DNA from 2 places in the Weizmannia sp. FSL K6-3076 genome. Region 1 is predicted to be linked to the other one. Evidence: riboswitches for the same ligand, from Rfam matches in the RefSeq annotation. Region 1 holds a riboswitch; the other holds the start of a gene.
The links. A riboswitch is a leader RNA that binds a small molecule or an ion and turns the genes downstream of it on or off. The one in region 1 is predicted to bind thiamine pyrophosphate.

Region 1 (15,197 bases):
AGTTCCATCATTCCCGTTTGAAATAATAGAAATATTGGAAGTGCTGTAGCCTTGTGCGGTCAACCGGTCTACTACGTCAATCGTTTCCTGCAACGTTGTGTAAATACCAACTACTTCTTTTGCCATCTCTATCTGCCTCCTAATGGTGATAGTGCATTTTTACCCGGTAGAAAAAGGGTTAAACGAGTTTCATAGGTTTTGACATCTCCATAAAATTCAGTCAATATAGAATTAAATGGAGGGAGAGAGATGGAAGAATCTGCATATCTATCGTATGATGCAACAGGGCTGGCCGGACTCGTAAAGCGAAAAGAAGTAAGTGTGGAAGAAGTGCTTGAGGCGGCAATGGCCCGGATTGAAAAAACAAACAGGCGTTTAAATGCCGTCATCCGGACACGGTTTGAGAAAGCAAAAAAGGAAGCGGCCACGCTCCGTACAGATGAGCAGCCATTTGCCGGCGTGCCGATTTTGCTGAAAGACCTTTCTCAGGCAGTAAAGGGCGAGCTGCTCACATCCGGATCAAAACTGCTCCAGCAAAACCGTGCCAGAGAAGATGCTTTTTTTACGGCAAAATTGAAGGAAGCGGGGTTTATCATTCTCGGACATACAAACGTACCGGAATTTGGATTAAAAAATATTACGGAACCTGAACTTTATGGTCCGGCGCGCAATCCGTGGAATCCCCATTTTTCACCCGGCGGATCAAGCGGTGGTTCCGCGGCTGCGGTGGCTTCCGGGATGGTACCGGTTGCCGGTGCAAGTGACGGCGGCGGATCGATCCGCATCCCAGCTTCTTTTACAAGTTTAACAGGATTAAAGCCGACAAGGGGAAGGACACCGGTCGGGCCGGGCCGTGGACGGCAATGGCAAGGGGCGGCTATTGACTTTGTGCTGGCAAAAACAGTCAGAGACAGTGCAGCGCTCCTCGATGTGCTACAAACGGTAGAGCCCGCCGCTGCTTTTCAAACGCCGCTTTTTCCGGGATATGTAAAGGAACTAGAGCGGAGTGGAACGAAAAAATACCGGATCGCGTTTTCGGTTGAATCGCCGGTCGGGACGCCTGTCAGCCGCGATGCAAAACAGGCTGTCTATAAAACGGCAAAATGGCTGGAGCAGGAGGGCCATCTTGTGGAAGAAGCCAAAAACGGTGTTGACGGCAGGCGGCTGATGGAAAACTATTATTTAATGAACTGCGGGGAAATGGCGGCGGAACTTTCGGATTTGGAAAGCGCACTTAGACGCCCGCTTACGGAAAAAGATATGGAGCCGGTTTCGTGGGTCTTGTATGCTGCCGGGAAAAATGTCACGGCGGCGGAATACGCAAAGAGCCTTGCGGAGTGGGATAAAGCCGCAGCACAAATGGCTGCTTTCCATGAGACTTATGACCTGTATATCACGCCTTCAACCGCGTTTCCGGCACCGAAAATCGGGGAACTTACCCAAACCGGGAAAGAGCGGGATCGCTTGTTTGGCGTTACCGGACTTCCGAAAGAAAAGCAGCAGGCACTTGTCTATGATATGTTTGAACCGAGCTTAACGTTTTCCCCGTTTACGCAGCTGGCCAATTTAACCGGGCAGCCGGCGATCAGCCTGCCGGTTCATGTAACAGCGGCCGGGCTTCCTTTAGGGGTACAGCTGGTTGCGCCGAAAGGAAATGAACATTGGCTGCTGGATGTCGCTTATGCGCTCGAACAGTCGGAACTTTGGGTTGGCATGCAGGGAAACCCTTGCCTTTAAAGCATGAATAAGCGGCGTTACTTACGCACGGGTTGGAACTCTACGTTAAGGAAGGCCGCGAAAAATCCTCGCTACCTTAACGTAGAGTCACTCTACGTTAAGGAAGGAGACCAAAAATCCCCGCTATCTTAACGTAGGGCGTTCTATGTTAAGGAAGGGTGAAAAAAGCAGGATTTATCTTAACATAGAAAGGAAGCTCGACAAAAAGACATGCTTTCTTAATGTAGAGACGTCCTATGTTAAGGCTGCCCAAAAGTCCCGCTTCCTTAACGTAGAGGCGTTCTACGTTAAGGAAGCTCGAAAAAAATGCCCGCTTTCTTAATGTAGAGGCGTTCTATGTTGAGGAATGCCGGCAAAAAGTTCCGCTATCTTAACGTAGAACTCTCTATGTTAAGGAAGGTCGTCCAAAAGTCCCGCTTCCTTAACGTAGAGGCGTTCTACGTTAAGGAAGCTCGAAAAAAATGCCCGCTATCTTAACGTAGAGGCGTTCTATGTTAAGGAAGCCCGCCCAAAAGTCATGCTTTCTTAATGTAGAGACGTCCTATGTTAAGGAAGGCTGCCCAAAAGTTCCGCTATCTTAACATAGAGGCGCTCTATGTTAAGGAAGCCCGAAAAAAAGACATGCTATCTTAACGTAGAGGCGTTCTACGTTAAGGAAGTCCGAAAAAAAGACATGCTATCTTAACGTAGAGGCGTTCTATGTTAAGGAAGGCCGTCAAAAATCCCCGCTATCTTAACGCCCCAATCTTTACCAAGGCAGGCAAAGGCCGGCTTGCGCACCGCACCATCCTATTGAAAATTTTTTGCCAAAAAGGATGGCTTTCATGTTACAATAAAATTACAAGGAAAAAAAGCAGGGGAGCCGGTTTGGCTGAGAGGATGCCGCTTTGCATCGACCCTTCACCTGATCTGGATAATGCCAGCGTAGGGAGTCTCATATTGAAGCATGTTTCGGCATGTTTTGGATGGACAGGCTTTCTTGCGCATGCAATGAAAGCTTTTTTATTTGAAAAAAAGGAGGAGAATTTGATGGAAAAATCGAATCAAGTAACGGTTTCTTTTTCAGTTGTTCCGCATATTAAAAGTGATGACTTATACGGTGTCGTCGACCGCGCGATCGAAGTCGTCCAAAACGCCGGCGTACGTTATGAAGTCGGGGCAATGGAAACGACGATGGAAGGCGATCTTGACGAGCTGCTTGAGATCATCAAAAAAGCGCAGGATGCTTGCGTCCAAGCCGGTGCGATTGATGTCCTCACATCGATCAAAATCCATTACCGGCCAAGCACCGGGGTGACAATGGATGAAAAAATTGCAAAATATCGCGAACAAACGCCGCAGCCGGTTCGTTAACACGGCGCTCACGGCTGCCTGGCTCATTTTTTTGCTCTTCGTCTGGCAAGGGGTAACGGCCGGCTTTCATATCAGTGAATGGATGCTGCCAAAACCGACGGAAGTATGGCAGGAATTGAAAAGCCTGCAATGGATGGTTTGGCCCAATATTTGGCAAACTGCAAAAGAAGTATTGATCGGACTAGCCTTTTCCATTGTGATTGGCGCAGCGATTGCCGTTTTTATGGATATGGTTCCCGTTTTCCGGATGCTGGTCCGGCCGCTTTTGGTCGTTTCGCAAACGATTCCGATTGTGGCAATTGCGCCGCTTTTAATCGTCTGGTTCGGATTCGGGCTCCAGTCAAAAATCATTGTGGTCATTTTAATCTGCTTTTTCCCGCTGGCATTGAGCATCCTGGAAGGGTTTCAAACGGTGGATGATGACTTGGTGAAACTGTTAAAGACCATGCATGCTTCAAAATGGCAGCTATACCGGAAAGTCAAATTTCCGGCTGTGCTCCCTTACTTTTTTTCCGGTTTAAAAATTGCCGTTACATATAGTGTGATGGGTGCCATTATCGGTGAGTGGCTCGGCGCAAGCGAAGGGCTCGGCGTCATGCTGACAAGGGCGACGAAATCTTTTATGACGGCCCGCCTGTTTGCTATCTCTGCTGTCATCATTGGGCTCACATTTCTTTTATACGGCGCTGTTGAATGTTTGCAAAGGCTATCCGCACCATGGGTATACCGAAAGGAAGATCATCAATGAGGAAAATGTTAATCATCTTGCAGGCGGCCATGTTGCTGCTTGCTGCTGGATGCACCAGCAGCGGGCAGAAAGAAAACAGCAAAAAAGCGCTGCAAAAGGTGACGGTTGTGCTGGACTGGTTTCCGAACACCAATCATACCGGCCTGTATGTAGCTAAAACAAAACACTATTTTCAAAAGCAGGGCCTGGATGTGAAAATCATCCAGCCGGGGGACAATATTACGGCTGAACAAATGGTGGCTTCCGGGAAAGCGGATTTCGGGGTCAGCTATCAGGAAAATGTCACCACGGCAAGGACGGAAGGAATTCCGATTGTGTCCATTGCCGCGATTATCCAGCACAATACTTCTGGCTTTGCTTCTTTGAAAAAAGACAACATCACTTCTCCGAAAGACTTTGAAGGAAAACGTTACGGCGGCTGGGGTTCGCCGTCTGAAGAAGCCGTCATCAAAACGGTCATGGAAAAATATGGCGCCGACTACAGCAAAGTAAAAAATATTGTGCTCGGCCAGACGGATTTTTTCAAATCAATCGGGCGTGAAGCGGATTTTGAATGGATTTATTACGGCTGGGACGGCATCCAGGCAGAGCGGAGCGGGAAAAAACTGAATCTTATCATGGTCAAAGATCTCGACCCTGCGCTTGATTATTACAGCCCGGTCATCATTACAAGCGAAAAACTGGCCAAAGGGGATAAACCTCTTGTCAAATCTTTTATGAAGGCTACGGCTCAAGGCTATACATTTGCAATCAAGCACCCGGAACAGGCCGCCGATATCCTGATTAAGGACGTGCCGGATACAAATAAAGGGCTTGTCCGCGCCAGCCAGAAGTGGCTAAGCACGAAGTACCAGGACGATGCCGCGGAATGGGGGGTACAGAAGGAAGAAGTGTGGCGCCGTTATATGGACTTCCTTTATGACCATAAAGTCATTAAGAAAAAAATCAACATCAAGGCTGCCTACACAAACGAATTTCTTCCAAACCGGCCATGACGTATTTGCAATTGGAAGGTATTACGAAAACATTTGGCGGGAAAAAAGTGCTGGAAGGCATTTCCGCAACGATCCGGAAAGGTGAATTCTGTACTTTTATCGGGCCGAGCGGATGCGGAAAAAGCACGCTGTTAAATATCATTGCCGGGATTGAAAAGGCGAATGGCGGCAAAGTGCTGCTTGACGGCAAACCGGATGGGGTTCAGGATGCCGCCGGTTTCATGCCGCAGCAGGATTTGCTTCTGCCTTGGCGGACGGCACTGCAAAACATTGTTTTGCCGCTTGAAATAAAAGGGGTGCGGAAACGGGAACGGGTTTTGCGGGGGATGGAGGTGCTCCGGCAGTTTGGCCTTGAGGATTACGCCGGCCACTATCCCGCCTCGCTCTCTGGCGGCATGCGGCAGCGGATCAGCTTTTTGCGCACGTATTTATGCGAAAAACCGGTTATGCTGCTAGACGAACCGTTCGGGAAGCTCGATGCCTTTACTAAAATGGATGTCCACCGCTGGCTGCTCGAATCATGGGAGAAAGGAAACCAGACGATTCTTATGGTTACCCATGATCTTGATGAAGCCGTGCTGCTATCGGACCGTGTTTTTGTCATGTCGCAGCAGCCGTCCGCCATCATCCACGAATTGAAGGTGCATTTGCCGCGCCCGCGGAAATGGGAGATGCTCTCTTCGGATGCGTTGAAAAAAGACAAAGATGAACTGTTAAGAGAACTTGCCTCATTTTTGGGGAAATAAAAAAAGGTTTGGAGATGCTCCAAACCTTTTTTATAAGTTCAGCATATTGGATGCCGCATATTTTTCGACGGAAAGGCCGGTCCGGTCAATTTTGGCCGGTTCAACCAGTACATGCGGAAAATGGGCGTGGAGCGTTTCTGCCATGGCCTCTGCTTGCCCGGACGGCACGAGTGAAATAACCGTCGGGCCGGCGCCGCTAATGACCGTCCCGTACGCGCCGAGTGATTTGGTCAGCCGGCGGATCTCCAAAAATTCGGGGATCAATTTTGTCCGGTACGGCTCGTGAAAACGGTCCTGTTCCATCATTTTTCCGGCCAGTTCGTACTGGCCGCTTATGAGCGCCGCAATAAAAAGATTGCTGGCCGCACTTCCTTTTACTGCCTCTTTCCGTGCATAAAAATCAGGAAGCACTTTGCGCGCATCTTCCGTTTTTAACTCATAACCGGGAATAAACAGGAGCAAATCCGCCATAATGTCAAAAAACGGCACGACTTCGACTCGTCCGTCCCCTTGCTCGGCTGAAACAACGAGCCCGCCGAACAAAGATGCTGCGACATTATCCGGATGCCCCTCGATCCGGGAGGCAATGTCCAGCTTTTCCGCAAGCGAAAGCCCGAGATTTCCGGCAAAGTTAGCCAGTTCAATGCCGGCCACAACGGCTGAGGCGCTGCTGCCAAGCCCGCGGGCAAGCGGAATTTCGCTGTCAACAATGACTTTGCACGGGGCAAGCTGCACGCCGTATAAATCCGCAACCTGCCGCGCAATTTTTAAGATAAAAGGGTCGCTGTCTTTCGGAAGCGGCGGCAAAAGGGGTGATACTTGTTCAAAAACCCATTCCTCGCTATCGCGTACTTCAAGCGTTAAAAAACGGTTGAGCGCCATGCCGACTGAGTCAAATCCGGGCCCGAGATTTGCCGTGCTTGCGGGGACGCGGATAACCAGCCTGTTCATACATGGATCACATTTGAAAGATAATCTGTCACAGCTTCTTCCGTTGCCGGCAGCACGGCAGGCCGGACTTCGACTTGGGACATGGCGGTTTGCGGGTCTTTTAGCCCGTTTCCGGTCAGGACAGCAACCACTTTGCTCCCTTTTTTGATCTGTCCCGTTTTGACCTGCTTGATGACACCGGCGATGGACGCACATGAACCCGGTTCGGCGAACGTTCCTTCATTGCGGGCGAGCAGCCGGAACGCATCAAGGATTTCCGGGTCTGACACTGAGTCAATCACGCCGCCTGATTCATCGCGGGCGTTGACAGCCAGTTTCCAGCTTGCCGGGTTGCCGATCCGGATCGCGGTTGCGACCGTTTCCGGGTTTTCGATCACCCGATCCCGGACGATGGCAGCTGCGCCTTCCGCTTCAAAGCCGTGCATTTCCGGCAGGCCGGTTTCGAATTTCTCATTGAACTCTTTGAATCCTTTCCAATACGCGCTGATGTTTCCGGCATTGCCGACCGGGATGGCAAGGACATCGGGTGCTGAACCCAGCTGCTCACAAATCTCGAAAGCCGCTGTTTTTTGGCCTTCCAGCCGGTAAGGGTTAACCGAGTTTACAAGTGTAACAGGCGAAGTTTCGCTTACTTTCCTGACGATTTTAAGCGCCTGGTCAAAATTGCCATCAATTTCCACGATTTCAGCGCCGTACATAACGGCCTGTGCCAGTTTGCCAAGCGCGATTTTTCCGCTCGGGATCACGATGATTGCCCGGATTCCGGCTTTTGCGGCATAGGCGGCCGCAGAAGCGGAAGTGTTGCCGGTGGAGGCGCAGATAACGGACCTGCTGCCGTTTTCGATCGCTTTCGCAACCGCCATCACCATGCCGCGGTCTTTAAAAGAGCCGGTTGGGTTCAAACCTTCAAATTTTCCGTACAATTCCACGCCGAGCTTTTCCGAGAGGCGGGCAAACGGGATAAGCGGCGTATTGCCTTCAAATAATGTCAGTTCCGGTGTTTTGTCTGTGACGGGTAAAAATGATTTGTACTGTTTGAGTAATCCTGGCCATTGATTCATGTTTTTATGCCTCTCCTTCAACACGGTAGTAGCTGTTCACTTCTTTGACAACAGGCATTTCATTTAACTGTTCGAGCGCCTTTTGGAAACGGTCGAGCGACACTTTGTGGGTAACAATGATGATTTCCGCAAGCTCATCGCGTTTATCAGGCGTCTGCAAAATCCGTTTAAAGCTGATATTGAGGGCGCTGAAGGCGGCTGTAATTTTAGAAAATGCGCCGACCTGGTCTTTTAAATGCATACGGATATAAAATTGCCCGTAGCGCTGCTCAGGCGGCATGAGTTTCCGTTCAAAGCGCGGGCCCCTGAGGTTCCGGCCGTTCACGCCGAGCTGCATGTTTTTAATCGCGGCAATACAATCGCTCACGACCGCGGTCGCAGTCGGCATGCTTCCGGCGCCGGGCCCGTAAAACATCGCTTCGCCGATTGCTTCCCCGTTAATATAAACGGCATTGAATTCGTTTTTCACGGAAGCAAGCGGGTGGTTTTGGGCGATAAACGCCGGCTGCACGCTCACTTCAATATGTTCATCCTGGCATTCCGCCAAGCCGATCAGCTTCATCGTATACCCGAGCGTTTTCCCATAATGCAAATCTGCGGATGAAAGATGGGTAATGCCTTCCACTTCCACATCTTCAAGTTTCACATTTGTATAGAATGCGAGCCTTGCCAAAATCGCCATTTTCCTTGCCGCATCCAGGCCTTCCACATCTGATGTCGGGTCAGCTTCGGCAAAACCAAGTTCCTGTGCCTCTTTCAGCGCCTCGTCATAAGAAACGCCTTCATCCATCATTTTGGTCAAAATAAAATTGGTTGTCCCGTTGACGATCCCCATCACTTTTTGGATCCGGTCGGAAACAAGGCCGTCTGTAAGCCCCCTGATAATCGGGATGCCGCCGCCGACGCTTGCCTCATACAGCAAGTCACACTGGTTTTTCCAGGCCAGTTCCTGAAGCTCCGGGCCATAGAGAGCAATTAAATCTTTGTTCGCGGTCACGACATGTTTTTTATTTTCAATCGCCTTGACAATGTACCGGCGGGCTTCATCAATTCCGCCCATCACTTCAACGACGACATCGATTTCCGGGTCATTTAGTATCTCATCGGGATTTGTAGTGACAGAGGCGGGATCAATGTCTACACCGCGGTCCTTTTCGGTGTCGCGCACGAGAATTCGTTTCACCTTTACTTCACGCCCAAGCTGATGGACGAGTTCCTCCTGATGCTGCCGGATCAGTTTGACAACGCCGCAGCCAACGGTTCCGAGTCCAAGCAGTCCGATTGAAACGTCCGATTTCATTTGATCACACCTCTTTATGTATTTTTACAGAAAACAAATGTCTTTGTATAATAGACATTAAAGCATGATTACAGAGGAAGATCAAGTCTTTCTTTTTTAAAAAGTAAGAAAAAGAATCAGACGTGCAGTGCTGGTTGCGGGTGCCGCTCCAGGCAAACTTCGAGGATTTCAGCATTCATGGCGTCGTTTTTTTGGCTTATTTCAAATGCATGCGGGAGAAAGCGTTCAGCCGGCGAGACTGCGGTTTCCCCGCATATATCGATGCCGAATACTTGCTTTTGATCGAGAATGGCCGAAATACAGGACAGCAATTCCTGCTTGCCCATCCTCCCCTGATCCCAGTTTGTCTCGGCAAAAGCCGGGGAAAGGACGTCTTTGTCAATGCTGATATAGACGGTATCTGTTGGAATGGCGGATAAAATCCGTTTCCGGTTTTCAAGATTCCGGCCGTTAAAAGGAAAAATTTGGACGGTTTGTGGCGGGCGGCGATGTGTTTTGAAAGAAGTCGGGCCGATGATGACAACTCTTTTCAGCAGCGGGTTCGTTTTTAAGGCGTAGGAAACCCATGACCCGCATGATAGCAGTGTCTGTTCAAAGCTGTCGTCCATGTCCGGATGGTTGTCGAACAGCACAAGGGTGAACGGTTTCGGCGCTTTTTTTAAAAGCAGGGAGGTCACATAATGGTAGTTGCCACTTCCAAGAAAGGTGATGCCTTTTTGTTTGCGGCGGTCCAGTGCCGTTTCAATTTGGAAAAGCGCCTGTTTTTCACAAAAAAGATTGGTATGGCGGATATGTTTCAGATTAATAGTTTCATGGGGAAAAGACTGGATCCTTTTTTGTTCATCATACGTTTCGTCAAAAGCCAATATCGTGACACCTTTATGCAATAAACCCATCTCTTTCATCTCCTTTAAGAATTCACAGAACGGGTTGAAGCAGGTTCCTTTGAATGGCGGAATATTGAAACGATTTATTATGATTTTATCACATTTTTTTGAAACACGCATCGTTTCCGGCTCAGGCGGGAAGGAGCGGGAAGATGATGATACAGGTAAATTTTTGAAACGGCCACCGGCAAACGCCGTGCTCCCGTGTTCCGTTTGACAGGAAATCTTCATCCGGCTTTTTTAATTGCCGGATTAGCTGGCATGAAAGGCGGAATCGCGCTTGGCCGTATTTATTTTTTTGCATCAAAATAAGCCTCCCTCATGCAGGAAGGCTCATGCTCTATTAAACGATTAAACGATGACCGGCGGTTTGCGCACGAGGCTCAAAATGCCCGCAATCAGGTAAAGCAGCGCCGGGAGCACCCCGAATCCGACGGTGAAAAAGAACACAAGCAATGCACCGATAATAAGCAAAATGCCTGACAGCTTCGGCCTTTTGTTATTCCTCAGTTGAACAGCGGCGACAATGCCGATCACCGTTCCGATGATAAGCACCACAGCAATTCCCCAGCCGAGCGCCTGGATCGTATGAAGGACTGTTTGAAAGTCGGCTTCCCGTATGGAGGCATCATTTTTCAGCTGGTCGATAATACTTTGGCTTTTCATGGCTATCGTAAAGAAGATAACGAGGATTGTGGCAAGTCCGTTTAGCACCGCGCCAATGATGCTCAGTACAATTTCAGCAGTTCGTTTCATTTTTACCACCCCTTTCTTTCTTGTCTATAAAACCCATTCCCTTCCATAAATACGAAAAAAACAAAAAAAGGATTCGGAAATTAGAAATTTTATGTTGTCGCATTCAAGCAGTGTTACAATAAAACTATGAGAACGGGGGTGTTTGGCCATGCAAATTTATACAAGCAAAGAAATTAAGGAAGCCGATGCAAATGCAGCTTCTTTCGGCATGGATACGTTTACGCTGATGGAAAATGCCGGAAGCGGTCTGTACCGCGCCCTTGCACCGCTCCTTTCCAAACGCGACACGATTGCGGTGCTTTCCGGCAAAGGGAATAACGGTGGGGACGGGATTGTACTTGCCCGCTATTTAAAACTGAACGGATACAACGCGGATTTGATCTTTCCTTTAGGCCTGCCGCAAACGAAAGAGGCTGCGCAGCATTTTTCCTATTTTCAATCATGCGGCTTTGAAGCAGCCCCTTTTGACCGTGAGAAACATTATGACTGGATCGCAGACGGGCTGCTTGGCATTGGTACAAGGCTGCCGCTCAGGGATGATCTTGCAGAAGTAACCGATTGGATCAATACCCGGAAGGCAAAAGTGGCCGCCATTGACGTACCGACGGGAGTGGCGGGGGATACGGGTGATGCCGATCCGCATACCGTACACGCAGATTATACGTTTTCTCTCCATGGTTTGAAACCGTCCAGCCTGTTATTCCCTTCTTCCGCTTATTTCGGCGAAACAAAGGCTGTCGGGATCGGCCTGCCGCATACTTCAAAATGGAAAATTTGGTCAGAAGAAGATGTCATCCGTTCGCTCCCCGAAAGAAGCGGCAATGTCCATAAAGGCACATTTGGGACCGGGCTTTTGGTTGCCGGGAGTGACGGTATGCCGGGGAGTGCGGCACTGGCTGCGATCGGCGCCATGCGGATGGGGATCGGGAAACTCTCCGTTTTTACGGAAAGCGGTGTCCGGAATGTGATCGCTACACTCGTTCCGGAAGCGACTTATTTAAAAAGGGATTTTTCAAAGCGGCTTAACGATTTGGGGCAGAAATTTGCCGGGGTGGCCATCGGTCCCGGGATTGAGCCGGATGAGCAGCTGGAGTCTTTCATTCACGGCGTTTTAAAAGAACCGCTTCCTGTTGTCCTCGATGCGGGTGCATTACATAAAAGGACATACCCGAAACGCACGGCGCCGGTCGTTTTAACGCCGCATCCAGGGGAATTTTCAAGGATGGCGGACATACCGACCGGGCAAATCGCTGCAGATAGGATCAGGCTTGCTTCCGCATATGCACAGGAACACGGGGTCATCGTTGTTTTAAAAGGGCAGTACACGGTGATGGCTTTTCCGGATGGCAGCGGCTATGTAAACACAACCGGCAACAGCAGCCTGGCAAAAGGCGGAAGCGGTGATACATTAACCGGCATGCTCTTGGCAAATATATGCACGTATGCTAATATCAAGGAAGCGGTTGCCAATGCCGTTTATATTCACGGGGCATGCGCAGACTTGTGGATCCGGGAAAACGGGTCCGCTACACTCACTGCCCATGAATTTTCCCGGCTGCTTCCCAAAGTGATGCACCAATTGGAAACGGCCGCAAAAGATGCAGGGAAAGCGCCGGGTTTAGGAAACGGTGACCGTTTTATAAAGAGGTGACAAATGATGCAAAAAATCAAGAAGGCGATTATCCCGGCAGCGGGGCTTGGAACACGTTTCCTGCCGGCGACGAAGGCAATGCCGAAAGAAATGCTGCCAATTGTCGATAAGCCGACAATCCAATATATTGTGGAAGAGGCCATTGATTCCGGCATTGAAGATATCATCATCGTAACCGGGAAAGGGAAACGGGCGATTGAAGACCATTTTGACCACGCATTTGAGCTTGAGGACAATTTGATCGCAAAGAAAAAATTTGATCTGCTTGAAAAAGTGCGCCAGCCTGCAGAAGTGGATATCCATTATATCCGGCAAAAGGAACCGAAAGGACTGGGCCACGCGATTTGGTGTGCGCGCAAATTTATTGGGAATGAACCGTTTGCCGTGCTCCTCGGTGATGATATTATTCAGGCTGAACCGCCTTGCCTGAAACAAATGATCGATGTTTATGAACAGGTCCATTCCAGCGTGATTGCCGTCATGGAAGTCGCGCGTGAGGAAACAAACCGTTACGGGATTATTGACCCGCTCGATCAAAAGGGAAGAATTTATGATGTGAAAGGCTTTGTAGAAAAGCCGAAAGTGGAGGAAGCGCCGTCAAATGTCGCCATTATCGGGCGGTATATTTTAACACCGGAGATTTTTGATTTCCTTTCATTGCAGAAGACGGGATCAGGCGGTGAAATCCAGCTGACCGATGCCATTGAACAATTGAATGAAATCCAAAAAGTGTATGCCTATGCTTATGAAGGGAAACGCTACGACGTCGGCGAAAAATTCGGGTTTATCAAATCGACGATTGAAATGGCGCTTTCCCGGGAAGATCTGCGCGATGATTTGCTCCGGTATTTGGAAGATTTGCAATGGAGAATTCAAAACCATCAGATCTGAAACTTGCAGGTCTGCCGGTAAAAACGCCTGTTTCGCGAAATATGCGAACGCAGGCGTTTTTTATCGGGCTGTGCGATGGGGATCGGGATACAACCCGAAGTTCCAGCTAAAATATCGCAGCTTTTGTTGCCTGCTGTAAAAAATCGTCATCGTGCAAATTGGCGCTCGGGCTTGATGTAACTTAAGCTCAACTTATATAGAATGAAATGAAGTTTTTCGCGTCAAAATCAATGACGATCAGAAGAGAGGTTGTTTCTGGCAACCATGAAAAGGAATCCAGTTTCGTTCGGCTTATTTTGCAAGTTCCAGTGCTTTTATGCAAAACAAACCTGATTCATGGTGAAAATCACACGGCCGGATGAAAAAGATGTAAGATAGTAGCAAAAGTAAGGAAAGGATGGCACATTTTGAAAACAGATGACAAAAGATTTAAACAGGCGCACAAAGAAGCATGGATCGGCGTCGGGCTTGTGCTGTTCAATTTTCTCTGGTGGTACGGTTTTGCTTACGGCCTCGGTTCACGGCCGGCCAAACAGTATCATTATATATTTGGCATGCCATCATGGTTTTTTTACAGCTGCATTGCCGGGTATATTGTCGTGACGGCGCTTGTCATCTTCATTGTGAAGTTCTTTTTTAAGGATATCCCTTTCGATGATGAAGAGGGGGATAAGCCATGAACTGGCCGGTATTGGCACCACTGCTCATTTTTTTGCTCATTATTTTTGCCGTTGGTTTTTGGGCCAATCAATACGTGATCAAAACGCAATCTTTTGTACAGGAATATTTTCTCGGAAAACGGCAGCTCGGCGGTTTTATCCTCGCGATGACGATGGTGGCGACATACGGGAGCGCCAGCAGCTTTATCGGCGGGCCGGGTGTGGCGTACACACAGGGGCTTGGCTGGGTGCTTCTTTCTATGGCACAGCTTTCAACCGGCTATTTTGTCCTGATGGTGCTCGGGAAAAAATTTGCGATTATGGCACGCAAATATGAGGCGGTGACGCTGATTGACTTTTTAAAAAGCCGTTATCAAAGTGATGCCGTCGTCATTTTGGCGGCAGCAAGCATTATTATTTTTCTGTTTTCATCGATGACGGCACAGTGGATCGGCGGTGCGCGCCTTGTTGAATCGCTGACCGGATTGTCGTATACGGCGTCGCTCCTAATTTTTGCCGCTTCTGTTACGCTGTTTGTCGTAGTCGGGGGATTTCGCGCAGTGGCGGTGACAGATGCAGTCCAGGGCACGGTCATGTTTCTTGGCACGCTTATTTTACTGGTGGCAACCATTAAAGCGGGCGGCGGGATGGAACCGATTATGCACAAACTTGCTGCAGAGGACCCGGATCTGATTACGCCGTTCGGACACGGGCACAGCCTGAGCCCTGCCTATGTGTCGTCGTTTTGGATTTTGGTCGGGATTGGTGTCGTCGGCCTGCCGCAAATTACGGTCCGTGCGATGTCCTACAAAGATTCCCGGGCGATGCACAGGGCGATCATCATCGGTACCATTGTCATTGGGTTTATTATGTTCGGCATGCATTTTATTGGCGTGATGGCACGTGCTGTCATACCGGGTGTGAAAGTGCCCGATACGGTAATGCCGCTATTAACGATGAAAGTGCTGCCGCCTGTGCCGGCCGGTATCGTGCTTGCTGCTCCGATGGCCGCAATTATGTCTACCGTTGATGCGCTCCTCATTCTCGTCGGTTCCGCGCTTGTCAAAGACCTTTATTTGAATTATGTGAAACCGAACGCATCCGAAAAACAGATGAAAGCGGCAAGTTTCAGCGTGACCGCAGCGATTGCCGTCATTGTCGTGCTGTTGTCGCTCAGCCCGCCGAAATTGATCATATGGCTCAACTTGTTTTCCTTTGGCGGCCTGGAATCCGTTTTTATATGGCCGGTGATTTTCGGCTTGTACTGGAATAAAGGAAACAAGTACGGCGCGGTTTGTTCTATGATACTCGGCATGGGCTCGTACATTCTGCTGGACCGCTTGCATCCAAACCCGTTCGGATTGCATACAGTGGTGCTGCCGGTCCTTATTTCCTGCGCCGGGTTTATCGCGGCGAGCCTTCTCTTCGGGCGCAAGAGAGCTGCCATTCGGGCTGAACGCGA
Region 2 (15,197 bases), 900 kb from region 1:
ATGCATACGCGGCATGTATTCTTCAAGAAGATGTTCGAAGGCATTCGCAACGAGCAACTGGCGATTCACAGGAATTCTTTTGCCGTGCCGGAGCCCTGCCCTTACCGGCTTAACGACTTTTGTGTGCCCCCTCGCTGCCACAGAACATAAATAGTGTTCGTCTCCTTTTAACATTTCCGGAGGGGGATTGGGTATCCTGGAATAGGTGAAAGAACTTGTATCTAAAAACAAACGGATAAAGCTGTCCGGCCGCTGACCAAATAATATGAGGACCATTTGGACAATAAGCAAAACAGGAAAAAAACAAACCGCCCACAATCGAGGCATTTTACTATACCGTACGGAAATTTTAAAGAGTAAAAGAAGAAATCCCTTATACTGTACAGTCTCTTTCCTCATTTTTATTGAAAACTCATTCAGTGAATCTTTTAACTTGGTGATATACAGTAAAGCAAGGCAAAATAAGCTATATTGAAATGCTCGGACGGAATACATATCCCCCAGTTTTGAGAATAGCGTATGTGTAAAATAAACAGCAGCAAACCCAATATTTAGAACCAGTATCGTACAGCTCACGACATAGATAACCGGTGAAACCTGGCCGGCATAAAAATTCAATATCAGGAACCCAACCAGGCCCAATACAACCAACACAATCGCTGAAAGGATATGATTAGGAGCCAATGAAGCATAGCCGTCCGCCCGCCCTCCGATTTCATAAACGTGCAGCTGTTCGCCTGCCCTTGCACCATAAGCGTTCAGATAACACCCCACGATGAACAGGCAAATAAGCACGGCTGCATTCACCGTATCCATTGTTTTGACTTTTATGGATGGGGCTACTTGTGTTCCCTTTTTAAAGCTGGATAGGAATCTGGCAATCACATACACAGGAATACAGAGAACAAATAGGGCTAAAAACACAAAAAATACGGATAGAATATGATAGCCAAATCCTAGGATGTATGCCGCTACCAGGAACAAAAGCACGACTGCAATTAAACTTATGATTACAATTGGCGCTCTGTTGTTTTTCAATGCAGTCCCCAGTCCCCCCTATGCTAAATGAATATTTTCAAAAATGCGCCCGCGCTTCTGGCGTTTCTTTGCGATTGTATTTCCGGATAACAGTTAAATTGATTTGTTCCAGGCCTTTGGTTTCTTTCGCTATGCTTATTCGTTTTTTAAAGTGCCCCCCACCCCCTTTCTACAAAAGTCCCGTAAAAAGGCGGATTTGAAGTAAGTTTGGTCGAAAAGAATGCTGTACTGTACTCCCCTCAAAGGAAGATGAAGATAGTTCCCTTAACAATAGGAAAATATATAGGAGGAGTGGAATTGAGTTAATGGATTACGGATGATCATCCATATTTCACAGTGTGCCGTCTTTCAATATCTTTTCACATAAATAACCAACGATATATGCCCGGGGCGTCCTTTCTTTAAGGTCTTGGTTTTTGACAAGATCGTCAATCGCCATCCAAATGGTATTCCATAAATCCGTATTTTCATATTCTTCGTATGGATGATTTCTCATTTTAAGTTGCCTCCTCCTCAGTCGAAGCCAGTGGTTTTTTAACAGTTTCGGTTGTGAATTTGACTTCTCTCTTTATGATAGGACAAATGCCTCCGGGGTTGATTGCAGTGCACGCATCAAAGTTTCCGGTACGCGTCAGCATCAGACTCATGTAAAATACGGATATGCATTTGCTCCTCTTCTATCCGCTTTTTATTTATCGTTAAAGGTTCTAAACCTTCCCTGCCATCCGGAACACTTTCCCGTCCATTTCAGGCTTTAGCCATTTCATCCCCATTTTCTCATAGAACGAAATGGCCTGCTTGTTTGTCGGGGATACTCTGAGATGGTATTCCTCCAATTGATGTTTTTTGAAAACGCTCATCGCATACGCATGCAGCTCAGCACCAAGACCCAAGCCGCGTTTTTCCGGAATAAGATAGTACAAGTTGACATAGCCAATCGATTTGCCTACAAAATCTTTACGTGTCACCTCAAGCTGTCCAATTGGAACTCCATTTTCAATCGCAAGCATAAAACCTTCCGGAAATCGTACTTGCTGCATTTCAAGCCATTCAAGGTACTCTCTTGCATTGAAATTTGCATCCGTTCCGAAGCTTACGATAAAAGAATCCCTGCGGAACGGGAGAATATACTGGAGATGCTGCCTAACTTGAATGGGAATAAAATCCATTTATTAACCTCCTCTCTTGTTTCCTCCTTTGCCAGCCCTTTATCATTTCTTTTCGCCCCGGCAGCTGAAATCCATTTATCAATCGGTTGGCACAATTCTCTATTTTCTTATCGTCATTTATTGTAGCACAAGAACTGCGGATTTCCTTCTTTTACATTGTCCGTTTACTTTTTCAGCGTGAATCAACGGTCAATTATGGATAGTCATTTTTGAAGCAATATGTTATGTTGAGACTGTAAAGGATGCGGAAATGGGGGCTCCGAAATGTTTGATACAGTGATAAATACTGTGTTAGGTTTTGCTATGATCATTCTTATACTTTTTTTGCTTTACCGGTATCTCGTTCTTATGAAAACGAAGAAACTGTCTAAAATCGATTCCTTTTTTATAAAAGAATCCCATCATATGAATAACATACCCAATAAACAGATCGTTCGCTTCCTGAAATTGAGATATATTTTTAGTGCTGCCATTTTATTCCTGTTTCTTATAGTAGTATTATATTTTAAAACCGTAAACAGTCTTGTCATTCCTCTTATTTTATTGATAGAGTTTACCGGAATTTCCGTCATTGATCATAAAATTAAAAAGGCGAAAAACAAATAACCCAGCCGGCTTGGTTCAGTTCACCTTGTTAGAAAATATGATCTATTTGGACACTAAAGGAGGAAACCGGAATGTTTGATGACGTACATGAAACTGAAGCCGATCTGTTTTTCCGGATATCATAACTGCAGCCATTTAAAAGAACAACTACTTCATTTGATGTGAGCGTTCCATTTAAACGAAGACCAACTACCAGATTTATAAAGTGCATGAAAAAACCGCAGATCGTAATCTGCGGCTTGCTTTGGCCCGGCAACGTCCTACTCTCGCAGGGGGAGACCCCCAACTACCATCGGCGCTGGAAAGCTTAACTTCCGAGTTCGGGATGTGTTCGGGTGTGACCTTTCCGCCATCATCACCGGACCTGTATAATTTGGGATGTGTTCCCTGAAAACCGGATGGGAGAAAAAACTGTAAACGGAGAATGCGTTTCTAACTTTGAGAATTGTCTAGCTCCAGCGCCTATCGGCTAGCGTATTTCTACGCTTTCTCCCTACGATAAGTCAACATCGGCTCGCCTTTAGGGGCTCGCCGTGTTTCCTTTATCTCAGTCGAAAGCTCCGAAATCCGTACGCCGATGAGCGAGGCGCTTCCGCTTTTCGTGGTTAAGTCCTCGATCGATTAGTATCCGTCAGCTCCACGCGTCGCCGCGCTTCCACCCCGGACCTATCAACCTGATCATCTTTCAGGGATCTTACCAGTATAAACTGTGGGAAATCTCATCTTGAGGGGGGCTTCATGCTTAGATGCTTTCAGCACTTATCCCTTCCGCACATAGCTACCCAGCGATGCCTTTGGCAAGACAACTGGTACACCAGCGGTGCGTCCATCCCGGTCCTCTCGTACTAAGGACAGCTCCTCTCAAATTTCCTGCGCCCGCGACGGATAGGGACCGAACTGTCTCACGACGTTCTGAACCCAGCTCGCGTACCGCTTTAATGGGCGAACAGCCCAACCCTTGGGACCGACTACAGCCCCAGGATGCGATGAGCCGACATCGAGGTGCCAAACCTCCCCGTCGATGTGGACTCTTGGGGGAGATCAGCCTGTTATCCCCAGGGTAGCTTTTATCCGTTGAGCGATGGCCCTTCCATGCGGAACCACCGGATCACTAAGCCCGACTTTCGTCCCTGCCCGACTTGTAAGTCTCGCAGTCAAGCTCCCTTATGCCTTTACACTCTGCGAATGATTTCCAACCATTCTGAGGGAACCTTTGGGCGCCTCCGTTACCTTTTAGGAGGCGACCGCCCCAGTCAAACTGCCTGCCTGACACTGTCTCCCACCCCGGTAAGGGGTGCGGGTTAGAATTTCAATACAGCCAGGGTAGTATCCCACCGATGCCTCCGCCGAAGCTGGCGCTCCGGTTTCCAAGGCTCCTACCTATCCTGTACAAGCTGTACCAAAATTCAATATCAGGCTGCAGTAAAGCTCCATGGGGTCTTTCCGTCCTGTCGCGGGTAACCTGCATCTTCACAGGTACTATAATTTCACCGAGTCTCTCGTTGAGACAGTGCCCAGATCGTTACACCTTTCGTGCGGGTCAGAACTTACCTGACAAGGAATTTCGCTACCTTAGGACCGTTATAGTTACGGCCGCCGTTTACTGGGGCTTCAGTTCAGAGCTTCGCCTTACGGCTAACCCCTCTCCTTAACCTTCCAGCACCGGGCAGGTGTCAGCCCCTATACTTCGCCTTGCGGCTTCGCAGAGACCTGTGTTTTTGCTAAACAGTCGCCTGGGCCTATTCACTGCGGCTTCCCGGGGCATACACCCCAAAAAGCACCCCTTCTCCCGAAGTTACGGGGTCATTTTGCCGAGTTCCTTAACGAGAGTTCTCTCGCTCACCTTAGGATTCTCTCCTCGCCTACCTGTGTCGGTTTGCGGTACGGGCGCCTTTCACCTCACTAGAGGCTTTTCTTGGCAGTGTGGAATCAGGAACTTCGGTACTAAAATTTCCCTCGCCATCACAGCTCCGCCTTGGCGCGAAGGATTTGCCTCCGCACCGGCCTAACTGCTTGGACGCGATCAACCAGTGTCGCGCTTGCCCTATCCTCCTGCGTCCCCCCATCGTTCAAACGGTGAAGAGGCGGTACAGGAATATCAACCTGTTGTCCATCGCCTACGCCTTTCGGCCTCGGCTTAGGCCCCGACTAACCCTGAGCGGACGAGCCTTCCTCAGGAAACCTTAGGCATTCGGTGGAAGGGATTCTCACCCTTCTTTCGCTACTCATACCGGCATTCTCACTTCTAAGCGCTCCACCGGTCCTTCCGGTCCGGCTTCAACGCCCTTAGAACGCTCTCCTACCACGGACACCATACGGTGTCCATCCGCAGCTTCGGTGATACGTTTAGCCCCGGTACATTTTCGGCGCAGCGTCACTCGACCAGTGAGCTATTACGCACTCTTTGAATGATGGCTGCTTCTAAGCCAACATCCTGGTTGTCTAAGCAACGCCACATCCTTTTCCACTTAACGTATACTTTGGGACCTTAGCTGGCGGTCTGGGCTGTTTCCCTTTCGACCATGGATCTTATCACTCACAGTCTGACTCCCAAGCATAAGTTTTTGGCATTCGGAGTTTGTCTGAATTCGGTAACCCGATGAGGGCCCCTCGTCCAAACAGTGCTCTACCTCCAAAACTCTTCGCTTGAGGCTAGCCCTAAAGCTATTTCGGAGAGAACCAGCTATCTCCAAGTTCGATTGGAATTTCTCCGCTACCCACACCTCATCCCCGCACTTTTCAACGTGCGTGGGTTCGGGCCTCCAGCAAGTGTTACCTTGCCTTCACCCTGGACATGGGTAGATCACCTGGTTTCGGGTCTGCGGCCTCATACTCTTTCGCCCTGTTCAGACTCGCTTTCGCTGCGGCTCCGCTTCTTCAGCTTAACCTTGCATGAGACCGTAACTCGCCGGTTCATTCTACAAAAGGCACGCCATCACCCGTTAACGGGCTCTGACTACTTGTAGGCACACGGTTTCAGGATCTCTTTCACTCCCCTCCCGGGGTGCTTTTCACCTTTCCCTCACGGTACTGGTTCACTATCGGTCACTAGGGAGTATTTAGCCTTGGGAGATGGTCCTCCCGGATTCCGGCGGGATTCCTCGTGTCCCGCCGTACTCAGGATCCACTCGGGAGAGAACGAAGTGTCAGTTACAGGGCTTTTACCTTCTCCGGCAGGCCTTTCCAGGCCGCTTCACTTAACCTGTTCTTTTGTAACTCCCATATGAGTGTCCTACAACCCCGGAAGGCAAGCCTTCCGGTTTGGGCTGTTTCCTGTTCGCTCGCCGCTACTTGGGAAATCGCAATTGCTTTCTCTTCCTCCGGGTACTGAGATGTTTCAGTTCCCCGGGTGTGCCCTTCCTGCCCTATGGATTCAGGCAGGAATCCTGTCCGATTAAAGACAGGGGGTTTCCCCATTCGGAAATCTCCGGATCAAAGCTTACGTACAGCTCCCCGGAGCATATCGGTGTTTGTACCGTCCTTCATCGGCTCCTAGTGCCAAGGCATTCACCGTGCGCCCTTTCTAACTTAACCATAAAAAGGTTTAAATCCAAAAATAAGCGATTCTCGGTTTACTTGGTTTGTTTCTCCTATCCGGTTTTCAAAGAACACATACTGAAGGATTGAACCTTCAAAACTGAACAAAACGGAAACGTCAAACTTAATTGTGGAAAACGAAGTTTTCCTTAATTTCCTTAGAAAGGAGGTGATCCAGCCGCACCTTCCGATACGGCTACCTTGTTACGACTTCACCCCAATCATCTGTCCCACCTTCGGCGGCTGGCTCCGTAAAGGTTACCTCACCGACTTCGGGTGTTACAAACTCTCGTGGTGTGACGGGCGGTGTGTACAAGGCCCGGGAACGTATTCACCGCGGCATGCTGATCCGCGATTACTAGCGATTCCGGCTTCATGCAGGCGGGTTGCAGCCTGCAATCCGAACTGGGAATGGTTTTCTGGGATTGGCTTAACCTCGCGGTCTCGCAGCCCTTTGTACCATCCATTGTAGCACGTGTGTAGCCCAGGTCATAAGGGGCATGATGATTTGACGTCATCCCCACCTTCCTCCGGTTTGTCACCGGCAGTCACCTTAGAGTGCCCAACTGAATGCTGGCAACTAAGGTCAAGGGTTGCGCTCGTTGCGGGACTTAACCCAACATCTCACGACACGAGCTGACGACAACCATGCACCACCTGTCACTCTGTCCCCCGAAGGGGAAGGCCCTGTCTCCAGGGAGGTCAGAGGATGTCAAGACCTGGTAAGGTTCTTCGCGTTGCTTCGAATTAAACCACATGCTCCACCGCTTGTGCGGGCCCCCGTCAATTCCTTTGAGTTTCAGCCTTGCGGCCGTACTCCCCAGGCGGAGTGCTTAATGCGTTAGCTGCAGCACTAAAGGGCGGAAACCCTCTAACACTTAGCACTCATCGTTTACGGCGTGGACTACCAGGGTATCTAATCCTGTTTGCTCCCCACGCTTTCGCGCCTCAGCGTCAGTTACAGACCAGAGAGCCGCCTTCGCCACTGGTGTTCCTCCACATCTCTACGCATTTCACCGCTACACGTGGAATTCCACTCTCCTCTTCTGCACTCAAGCCTCCCAGTTTCCAATGACCGCTTGCGGTTGAGCCGCAAGATTTCACATCAGACTTAAGAAGCCGCCTGCGCGCGCTTTACGCCCAATAATTCCGGACAACGCTTGCCACCTACGTATTACCGCGGCTGCTGGCACGTAGTTAGCCGTGGCTTTCTGGCCGGGTACCGTCAAGGCGCCGCCCTGTTCGAACGGCACTTGTTCTTCCCCGGCAACAGAGTTTTACGACCCGAAGGCCTTCTTCACTCACGCGGCGTTGCTCCGTCAGACTTTCGTCCATTGCGGAAGATTCCCTACTGCTGCCTCCCGTAGGAGTTTGGGCCGTGTCTCAGTCCCAATGTGGCCGATCACCCTCTCAGGTCGGCTACGCATCGTTGCCTTGGTGAGCCGTTACCCCACCAACTAGCTAATGCGCCGCGGGCCCATCTGTAAGTGACAGCCGAAGCCGTCTTTCCTTTTTCCTCCATGCGGAGGAAAAAACTATCCGGTATTAGCCCCGGTTTCCCGGCGTTATCCCGATCTTACAGGCAGGTTGCCCACGTGTTACTCACCCGTCCGCCGCTAACCTTTTAAAAGCAAGCTTTTAAAAGGTCCGCACGACTTGCATGTATTAGGCACGCCGCCAGCGTTCGTCCTGAGCCAGGATCAAACTCTCAGTAAAGATGTTTGATAAAAGCTCAAAAAGAATTTGACGTTTCGTTTTGTCCAGTTTTCAAGGAACAATCGCTTTGTTTTTCAGCGAATCAATTATTATACCAAAATATCAATTCGCTGTCAACATCTTTTTTTAAACCCGTTTTTTAATCATCTAACGGGCCAGCTCATATATCATATCACTTATTCGTAACTTAAGTCAATATGATAGAGCAAGGTAATGTTTTCCATCTTTTTTTAGATCCCTGCTCCATAATATAATGAAGAAACAGGGATCTATGCTGCGAGTTAAGATGGCGGAACGGCATTGAACTTCCTCAGTTACATACGTACCGGTCATTTTCAGGGAACCGCAGTACTCCTTCGTATGTTTACATTGGAGAAAGCTGTCACAGCTGCCGCTTCTTTTATCCATTCCCTTTTTTCATCCATAATTTTCGGAATGCTTTTTGCCAGTCGCCGGCAAGTGCCTTTACACTTAAAATTTCTTCTATCGCATCAAAATTTGTTCTATCATGGTATCTGATTTTATTGATATGCAGAATGGAAAGCTGTTTTTCCCCTTTTTCAAGCAGGATAAAGCTGTCATTTTTCCGGACAAAGCCTTCCTCAAGCACACGCATATAGAAGCCGGACCAACCGGTTTCAACAATGTCGGCAGGAAAACTGTCCAATCCATGTTTCGCAGCAATTTTATAACAAGGCTCCCGCGGCTGTGATACCTGCACAATCGCTTCCCCCATTTGAAAAACATCACCGATATGGATATCTGCTTCCGAGCATCCCGAGAGCGTAATATTTTCGCCAAATGCCCCCGGCTCAAAAGTTCGGTTAAATTTCTCCCCCCATACTGGAAAATGATCACCAACATACACGCAGACTGCTTTATCCGCTCCGCCATGATGAACAAGGTCCGCCTGCTTGTCCCCTTCAAAATTTTCTTTTGCCAGATATACCGGGCCCTCCTGCGGTATTTTAAAAATGCCGCTCTGCACCACTTTCTGTTTATAGGTAAGCGCCTTTGGTTTGCCTGTATTTACCGAAACAACAACACCGTCCGCCATCACGTTCGCTCCTTCCCCAAATTGCTATCTAAATTTTACCATCCTTTGCGTAAATTTTGAAAAACATTTTAAGAAAATCCCGCGGGTCTCCCGTTCAGCTTTCCGAATTCGCTGTTTTCAATCCTTTTGCAGAAAGGTTTCTAAAATTTTTATCGCTTCATTATTTTATCAGAATGTTTGTTTGTATTTTATCACAAGAACAAAAGTTTTATCAATCAAGATATTGAAAAATTCTCGCAAAAAATTCACCGCCATTCAGCCTGCTTGGCACCAAAAAAGCCAGGCTCCTACACCCGGCTTATCTTGATTCCATTTTTAAACTGTCAAAAGGCGCAGGGGGGTTTACGCCTTCATTATAAAGTGAGTTCCCTTTTCAACAGGGCAGCTGCCGCTTCCGCATCTTCCGCGCCTGCAATGGAAGAAATGACGGAAACGCCGTCTGCCCCTGCTTCTATGACGCTTTTTGCATTGCCCGGCCCTATGCCGCCAATTCCGACAATTGGAATCCGGATGCCATTTTGGCGGATTTCGCGAATGACGGTTGTCCCTTTCGCCGCTTTCGCATCTTCTTTCGATTTCGTCGGAAAAATGGGGCCAACGCCAAGATAATTCGCGCCTCCGTTTGCTGCCTGCCTGGCTTCCTCCAACGTATAGGCCGAGACGCCAATAATCTTATCCCCCAACTTTTCCCGTACGGATGCCAGCGGTTCATCTTCCTGCCCGACATGCACACCGTCAGCATCCAGTTCCAAAGCAAGTGCAATGTCATCATTTACAAGAAAAGGAATCCCGTTTTTTTGGCATACCCACTTCAATTTTTCACCAAGCACTTTCTTTTCTTCGCCTTTTCGTGCACCTTTTCCTTTTTCGCGGTATTGAAAAAGGGTGACGCCGCCTCTGATGGCGTTTTCCAGCACTTGTTCCGGCGGCAGCGTGCAGTTCGGGCTGCCCATAATAAAATACAGTTTCAATGCGTCACGCAAATGTTCGCCTGTCATCGGTTATTCATTCTCCTTTTTTGGTAGGCCCAATGGTTCGTCGGCCCGTGCCCATGTCCAATTTGAATGCCGTCTTCGATCGCCGCGGTAATGAATGCTTTTGCTGTCGACACAGCAGCAAATATATCCGCGCCTTTTGCCAATTCTGCCGTAATCGCCGAAGAAAACGTACAGCCGGTGCCGTGCGTATTTTTAGTTACGTATCTTTTCGCTGTATATTCGTAAAAGTTCGCCCCGTCAAAAAGCAAGTCGCTCGAAACTGGGGAAGACTCATGATGTCCGCCTTTAATGAGACAATACCGGGGACCGCAATCCGCAATGATGCGTGCCGCTTCCTTCATATCATCAGTATTTCGGATGGGCATTCCTGCCAGTTTCTCCGCTTCCGGAAGATTCGGCGTCACAATGAAGGCGAGCGGAAGCAGCTGGCTTTTTAAGGCTTTAACCGCTTCCTTTTGCAAAAGGGTTTCCCCGCCCTTTGCAATGATCACCGGGTCTACAACGAGTTTTTCCCAGTGGTAGGCTTTGATTTTTTCCGCGACCACTTCGATGATGCCGGAATCAAACAACATGCCGGTTTTTAGTGCATCTGTCCCCATATCTTCGGCAATGGACGCCAATTGGCGGGAGACTGCTTCGGGACCAAGCGGAAATACCCCCTGGACCCCGCGTGTATTTTGTGCCGTCACCGCGGTAATCACGGACATGCCGTATACTTCTAATTCCTGAAATGTTTTCAAGTCCGCCTGGATGCCGGCACCGCCCCCGGAATCAGAACCGGCAATCGTGAGTGCTTTTTTCATGATGTTCACCCTTCTTTCTTTTCAAAAGAGGCATATTTTTGGATTTCTTCAGCTCCTATTTCTGCCAGCTGGTCTAAAAACGCCATTTGAAAACTGCCCGGCAAATCCCCGCCTGTTTTTTCTCTTGCGATTTCCGCAGCAGCGCCGTAAATCGCAAGCGCCGAAACAGATGCCTGGACCGGATCTTTCTCAACAGCGAGAAAAGCGCCGCAAACCGCGGACAAAAGGCAGCCTGTCCCGGTGACTTTTGTTAAAAGCGGGTGGCCGTTATGTACGAGATAAAGGTTTGTACCGTTTGACACCGCATCCGTCTTGCCACTTACCACGATCGTAGTATGAAGCGTTTTTGCCGCTTTTAAAGCGAGTTCGCCCGTATCCAGGCCGGTATCTCCTGCATCGACGCCTTTTACTTTGGCATCTATTCCGATCAGATTGGCGATTTCTCCGGCATTTCCCCTGATGGATGTGAAGCGGATTTCTTTCAGCAATTTTTTTGCCGTTTCTGTCCGGTAACGGGTTGAACCGGCAGCTACCGGATCAAGGACGACCGGAACGCCATTTTCATTTGCAGACTTTCCCGCCAAAATCATTGCTTCGACGGCTTTTTCGTTCAAAGTGCCGATATTTAACACGACCGCATTTGCCGCTTTCGCCATATCGGCAACTTCTTCCACCGCATCGGCCATTACCGGAGATGCGCCAAGTGCCAACAGCCCGTTTGCTGTAAAATTAGCCACCACAATATTCGTGATATTATGGATAAGCGGATTGGCTTCCCTGATTTTTTCAAGCAGTTCAATTGGTTTTTCTTTTTCCATTTCCATTCCCTCCTTCAATAAAGTACAATTGTCTCTCATTTACTCGCGTATTCTCCAAATTTCACAGGCATTTGATTTACACCTAATCGTTGTCATACCTCTAAATGGGGATTTTCTTGCAGGGTAAGGTCCATCCGCCTAATCCATTACAAGTCCGCCGTCAACGACGAGATTTTGTCCGGTTACCGCCCTCGCCCATGGCGATGCAAAAAACAACACGGCATCCGCAACGTCTTCCGGTTCTGTCACCTTTTGCAGCGGAGTAGTTTCCTGAATCAATTGAAAAACCGCTTCAGATGTGGCTGCACTTGCATCCGTCGTTTTCAGAAGGCCGCCGGATACCATATTAACGGTAATGCCATATTGCCCCAGATCTTTCGCCATGCTCCGGGTGAAGCCGAGGAGCGCTGCCTTGCTCGTATTGTAATCATGGTAGGCGACAACCGGATTTTGAAACAGGTTTGTGCCAATATTGATCACCCTGCCGAAATGCAGCCGTTTCATTTCCGCAAGGCCGGCCTGTATGGTATTTAATGCGCCGCGAACCGCACCTTCCATCTGCAAGCTGTATTCCTCCCACGAAATTCGGGAAGCATCGTGCCGGGATTCCGGATCAAAGCGGAAATGCACGAGGGCATTATTTACAATTGTCGTGACAGGCCTGGAAAAATAAGCTTCGGCCTGCCGGAACATCTTTCTTACCTGCGCCGGATCCCTTACATCCGCCTTCAGGGCAACCGCTTTTTCTCCTAAAATATTCTGAAGATCCTTTGCCTTCCCCTCACTCTCAAAATAGTTGATGACAACGCCCGCCCCTTCTCTTGCAAAAGCTTTTACAACTGCTTTGCCTAACCCCCTGCTTCCGCCTGTGACGACAACCACCTGCTCATCCAGTTTCATTTGTCCCACCCCTTCCCATGCAAAAAAGCCAGGCCCGAAAAGACCTGACTTCATCAGCAAGAAATTTTTTTACAAATTCCTACTTTCCTACGCCGGTATGATCCGGATCAGGTCCAAAGGGTTGAAAAACGCCGGTTTTTCTCTCAGCCCGCCAAATCCGGGCACCCCTAGTAGTTTGAAAGATTTACTTTTTTCAATTATAGCTTTTCTATTATGCTTTGTAAAGCTTAATGAAAATCACCGGCAGGGGTTATATTATGTGAATTTAGCTTTGTAATCTTTCTCCATCTTCATCTCTTAATACCCAATGGGCAATTGGTCCATGTCCATGCCCAATTCCCGGGCTCTCAGAGATTGCTCTTGTCAATAATTTTTTAGCTGTTTTTACGCTGTCTTCTAAGGGATGGCCCTTCGCCAACTCAGCTGTAATCAATGAAGACAATGTACAACCAGTTCCATGAGTGTGAACGGTATCAATGCGTTTGGATTCGAGCCATATTGTCTGCTCCCTCGTCACCAGACAATCACGAACAGTTTCTGATGTAACCAGATCATGTCCGCCCTTTAACAGCACAGCACCTGCCCCTCTTTTGAGAATCAGTCGTGCTGCGTGCTCCCGGTCCTGATCAGTACGTATCGTCATTTCTGACAGAACTTCCGCCTCCGGTGTATTCGGTGTAATGACATCAGCAACCGGAACCAATTTCTTTTTAATCGTCGCAATTGCTTCAGGAGCAACGAGATGTGTCCCACCTTTTGCAATCATGACCGGATCCACAACCAGCGGCCTCCATTTAAATCGTTTAATTCCGTCAACAACAGCTTCTATGCGTTCTGCATCAAACAGCATACCCGTTTTTAAAGCTGCAATTGAAAAGTCGTCCGCAATGGATTCCATTTGACGGACAATGCTGTCAACCGGCATTGGAAAAATTCCCTGAACTCCTTTTGTATTTTGCGCTGTCACGGCAACGATTACAGACATGCCGTAGACACCCCTCTCTTCAAAAGTTTTCAGGTCGGCCTGAATACCTGCACCGCCACCGCTGTCAGTTCCTGCAATTGTTAATACCTGTGGTCTCATCTAATATACACCTCTTCTAAAATGATCATAGTATTATTTTTTTCTGCATTTGACAGATTGGATCCCATCCATTTGTTATAATGTTTTTGAAAATAACTTATCAGCCTGCTGCATGATTCTTGTATATGCCACTGCTTCTAACCTTTGAAAATTGATCCCTATGAAGAAGTCTCATAAGGAAATAATAAAGGACTGCCGTAATAATCAGACTAATAAATGACGAACCAATTGGCCAAGCTTGAAAATAGCTGACTTCATAGAGAGCAAAACCAACCACAAAAGCGACGAAAGCTACCAGATTAACACCGCCCCGGTACCAGTACGATCCTTCTGGTTTAGTCAAGTCTGCTAGCTTCAGGTGTTTACGGATTAAAAAATAATCAACCAATACGATGCTTTCAATGGGAATAAAGACAGCACCAAGGATTAATAAAAAGCTTTGATATTTATCAATTGGAAACACCAGCGAAATCAGTGTGCCTGACACTCCTGCAATGAATACAAGACGCCTCTCCGAAAACTTTGGAAATAAATTGCTTGCAGAAACACCTGCTGAAAAAACATCTAGAAAAGCTGTCGTTACAGTGGAAAAAAAAATAATAAGCAGACCTGGGATACCCAAGCCCAGTGCACCCATGATTGGAATTGGGCTTGCATTCCAAAGGCCAGTAGCAATGGTACAAAGCAAGCCAACAAAGTACATCCAGATGCTGGATAGCGCATAACCCCAATATGTAGCGTGTGCGGCCCCGTTAATATTCCTTGCATACCGGGAATAGTCTGCAACCAAAGGAACCCAGGAAAGGCACATGCCGATCACATAATCTAATCCGAGAGAGAAAGTAAGATGACCTTTAGGTTTCTTGTCCATTAAGTCTGCAACATTTACTGTTGACAAAACAGCATAGGTCATGATGATGGATAAAATCAATGTTGCACCAACTGTAAATATCTGAAACCATTTTAAATGATTGTGTTTCAAAAGCGCGTTAACCGTTGTGATCAAACCAATCAAGATAATCCAAAAATCTCGGTTCCCAAGAATTCCTGCAAATTTTAAAGATACACAGGCTTCAGCTGCCATCAGAATCATCACAGCTGTCCAGCCAATTAACTGCAGCGCATTGCACAAGCTCGGAAAAAAAGAACCTCTAATCCCAAATGAAGCACGGGTAGCAATCATACCTGATACTCCCTCTCTTGTTCCAATGCGGGACATGAAATACATAGGAACTGACCCGACAAGCATGCCAACGATAATCGTCAGTAATCCATTCGTCAAACCAAGACCTGCCAGTGTATTTCCTGAAAAAATAGCAGCCAGTCCTAATCCTGCTCCGATCCATAACAGTGCAATCTGCAACGAAGCAATTTGCTGTTCCTTTTTTGGCACTACTTCTAATGAGTATGGGACTTTTAATTTCTCATTCGATTCCATTTGAAAACGACCTTTCACATTTTTTGATAACGA

Region 2: another riboswitch for thiamine pyrophosphate. It lies ahead of NSS95_RS07260 (3-oxoacyl-ACP reductase); the one in region 1 lies ahead of NSS95_RS02965 (MTH1187 family thiamine-binding protein).

The regions. Positions count from the first base shown of each region.
Region 1 covers NZ_JBBOWU010000001.1:661,946-677,142, forward strand. Annotated here, with positions in the region: gene NSS95_RS02955 (general stress protein) at 1-126, opposite strand, end outside; gene NSS95_RS02960 (amidase) at 250-1,737, shown strand; TPP riboswitch at 2,583-2,685, shown strand; gene NSS95_RS02965 (MTH1187 family thiamine-binding protein) at 2,767-3,090, shown strand; gene NSS95_RS02970 (ABC transporter permease) at 3,041-3,838, shown strand; gene NSS95_RS02975 (ABC transporter substrate-binding protein) at 3,835-4,833, shown strand; gene NSS95_RS02980 (ABC transporter ATP-binding protein) at 4,830-5,579, shown strand; gene thrB (homoserine kinase) at 5,610-6,530, opposite strand; gene thrC (threonine synthase) at 6,527-7,591, opposite strand; gene NSS95_RS02995 (homoserine dehydrogenase) at 7,596-8,891, opposite strand; gene NSS95_RS03000 (arginase family protein) at 9,008-9,787, opposite strand; gene NSS95_RS03005 (DUF4064 domain-containing protein) at 10,130-10,534, opposite strand; gene NSS95_RS03010 (bifunctional ADP-dependent NAD(P)H-hydrate dehydratase/NAD(P)H-hydrate epimerase) at 10,683-12,185, shown strand; gene galU (UTP--glucose-1-phosphate uridylyltransferase GalU) at 12,189-13,076, shown strand; gene NSS95_RS03020 (YhdT family protein) at 13,484-13,756, shown strand; gene panF (sodium/pantothenate symporter) at 13,753-15,197, shown strand, end outside.
Region 2 covers NZ_JBBOWU010000001.1:1,565,529-1,580,725, reverse strand. Annotated here, with positions in the region: gene NSS95_RS07310 (DUF6688 domain-containing protein) at 1-924, opposite strand, end outside; gene NSS95_RS07305 (hypothetical protein) at 1,370-1,534, opposite strand; gene NSS95_RS07300 (GNAT family N-acetyltransferase) at 1,746-2,207, opposite strand; rRNA gene rrf (5S ribosomal RNA) at 3,061-3,176, opposite strand; rRNA gene NSS95_RS07290 (23S ribosomal RNA) at 3,415-6,347, opposite strand; rRNA gene NSS95_RS07285 (16S ribosomal RNA) at 6,513-8,066, opposite strand; gene NSS95_RS07280 (MOSC domain-containing protein) at 8,467-9,123, opposite strand; gene thiE (thiamine phosphate synthase) at 9,477-10,121, opposite strand; gene thiD (bifunctional hydroxymethylpyrimidine kinase/phosphomethylpyrimidine kinase) at 10,118-10,924, opposite strand; gene thiM (hydroxyethylthiazole kinase) at 10,930-11,742, opposite strand; gene NSS95_RS07260 (3-oxoacyl-ACP reductase) at 11,881-12,642, opposite strand; TPP riboswitch at 12,710-12,821, opposite strand; gene thiD (bifunctional hydroxymethylpyrimidine kinase/phosphomethylpyrimidine kinase) at 12,908-13,726, opposite strand; gene cytX (putative hydroxymethylpyrimidine transporter CytX) at 13,827-15,164, opposite strand.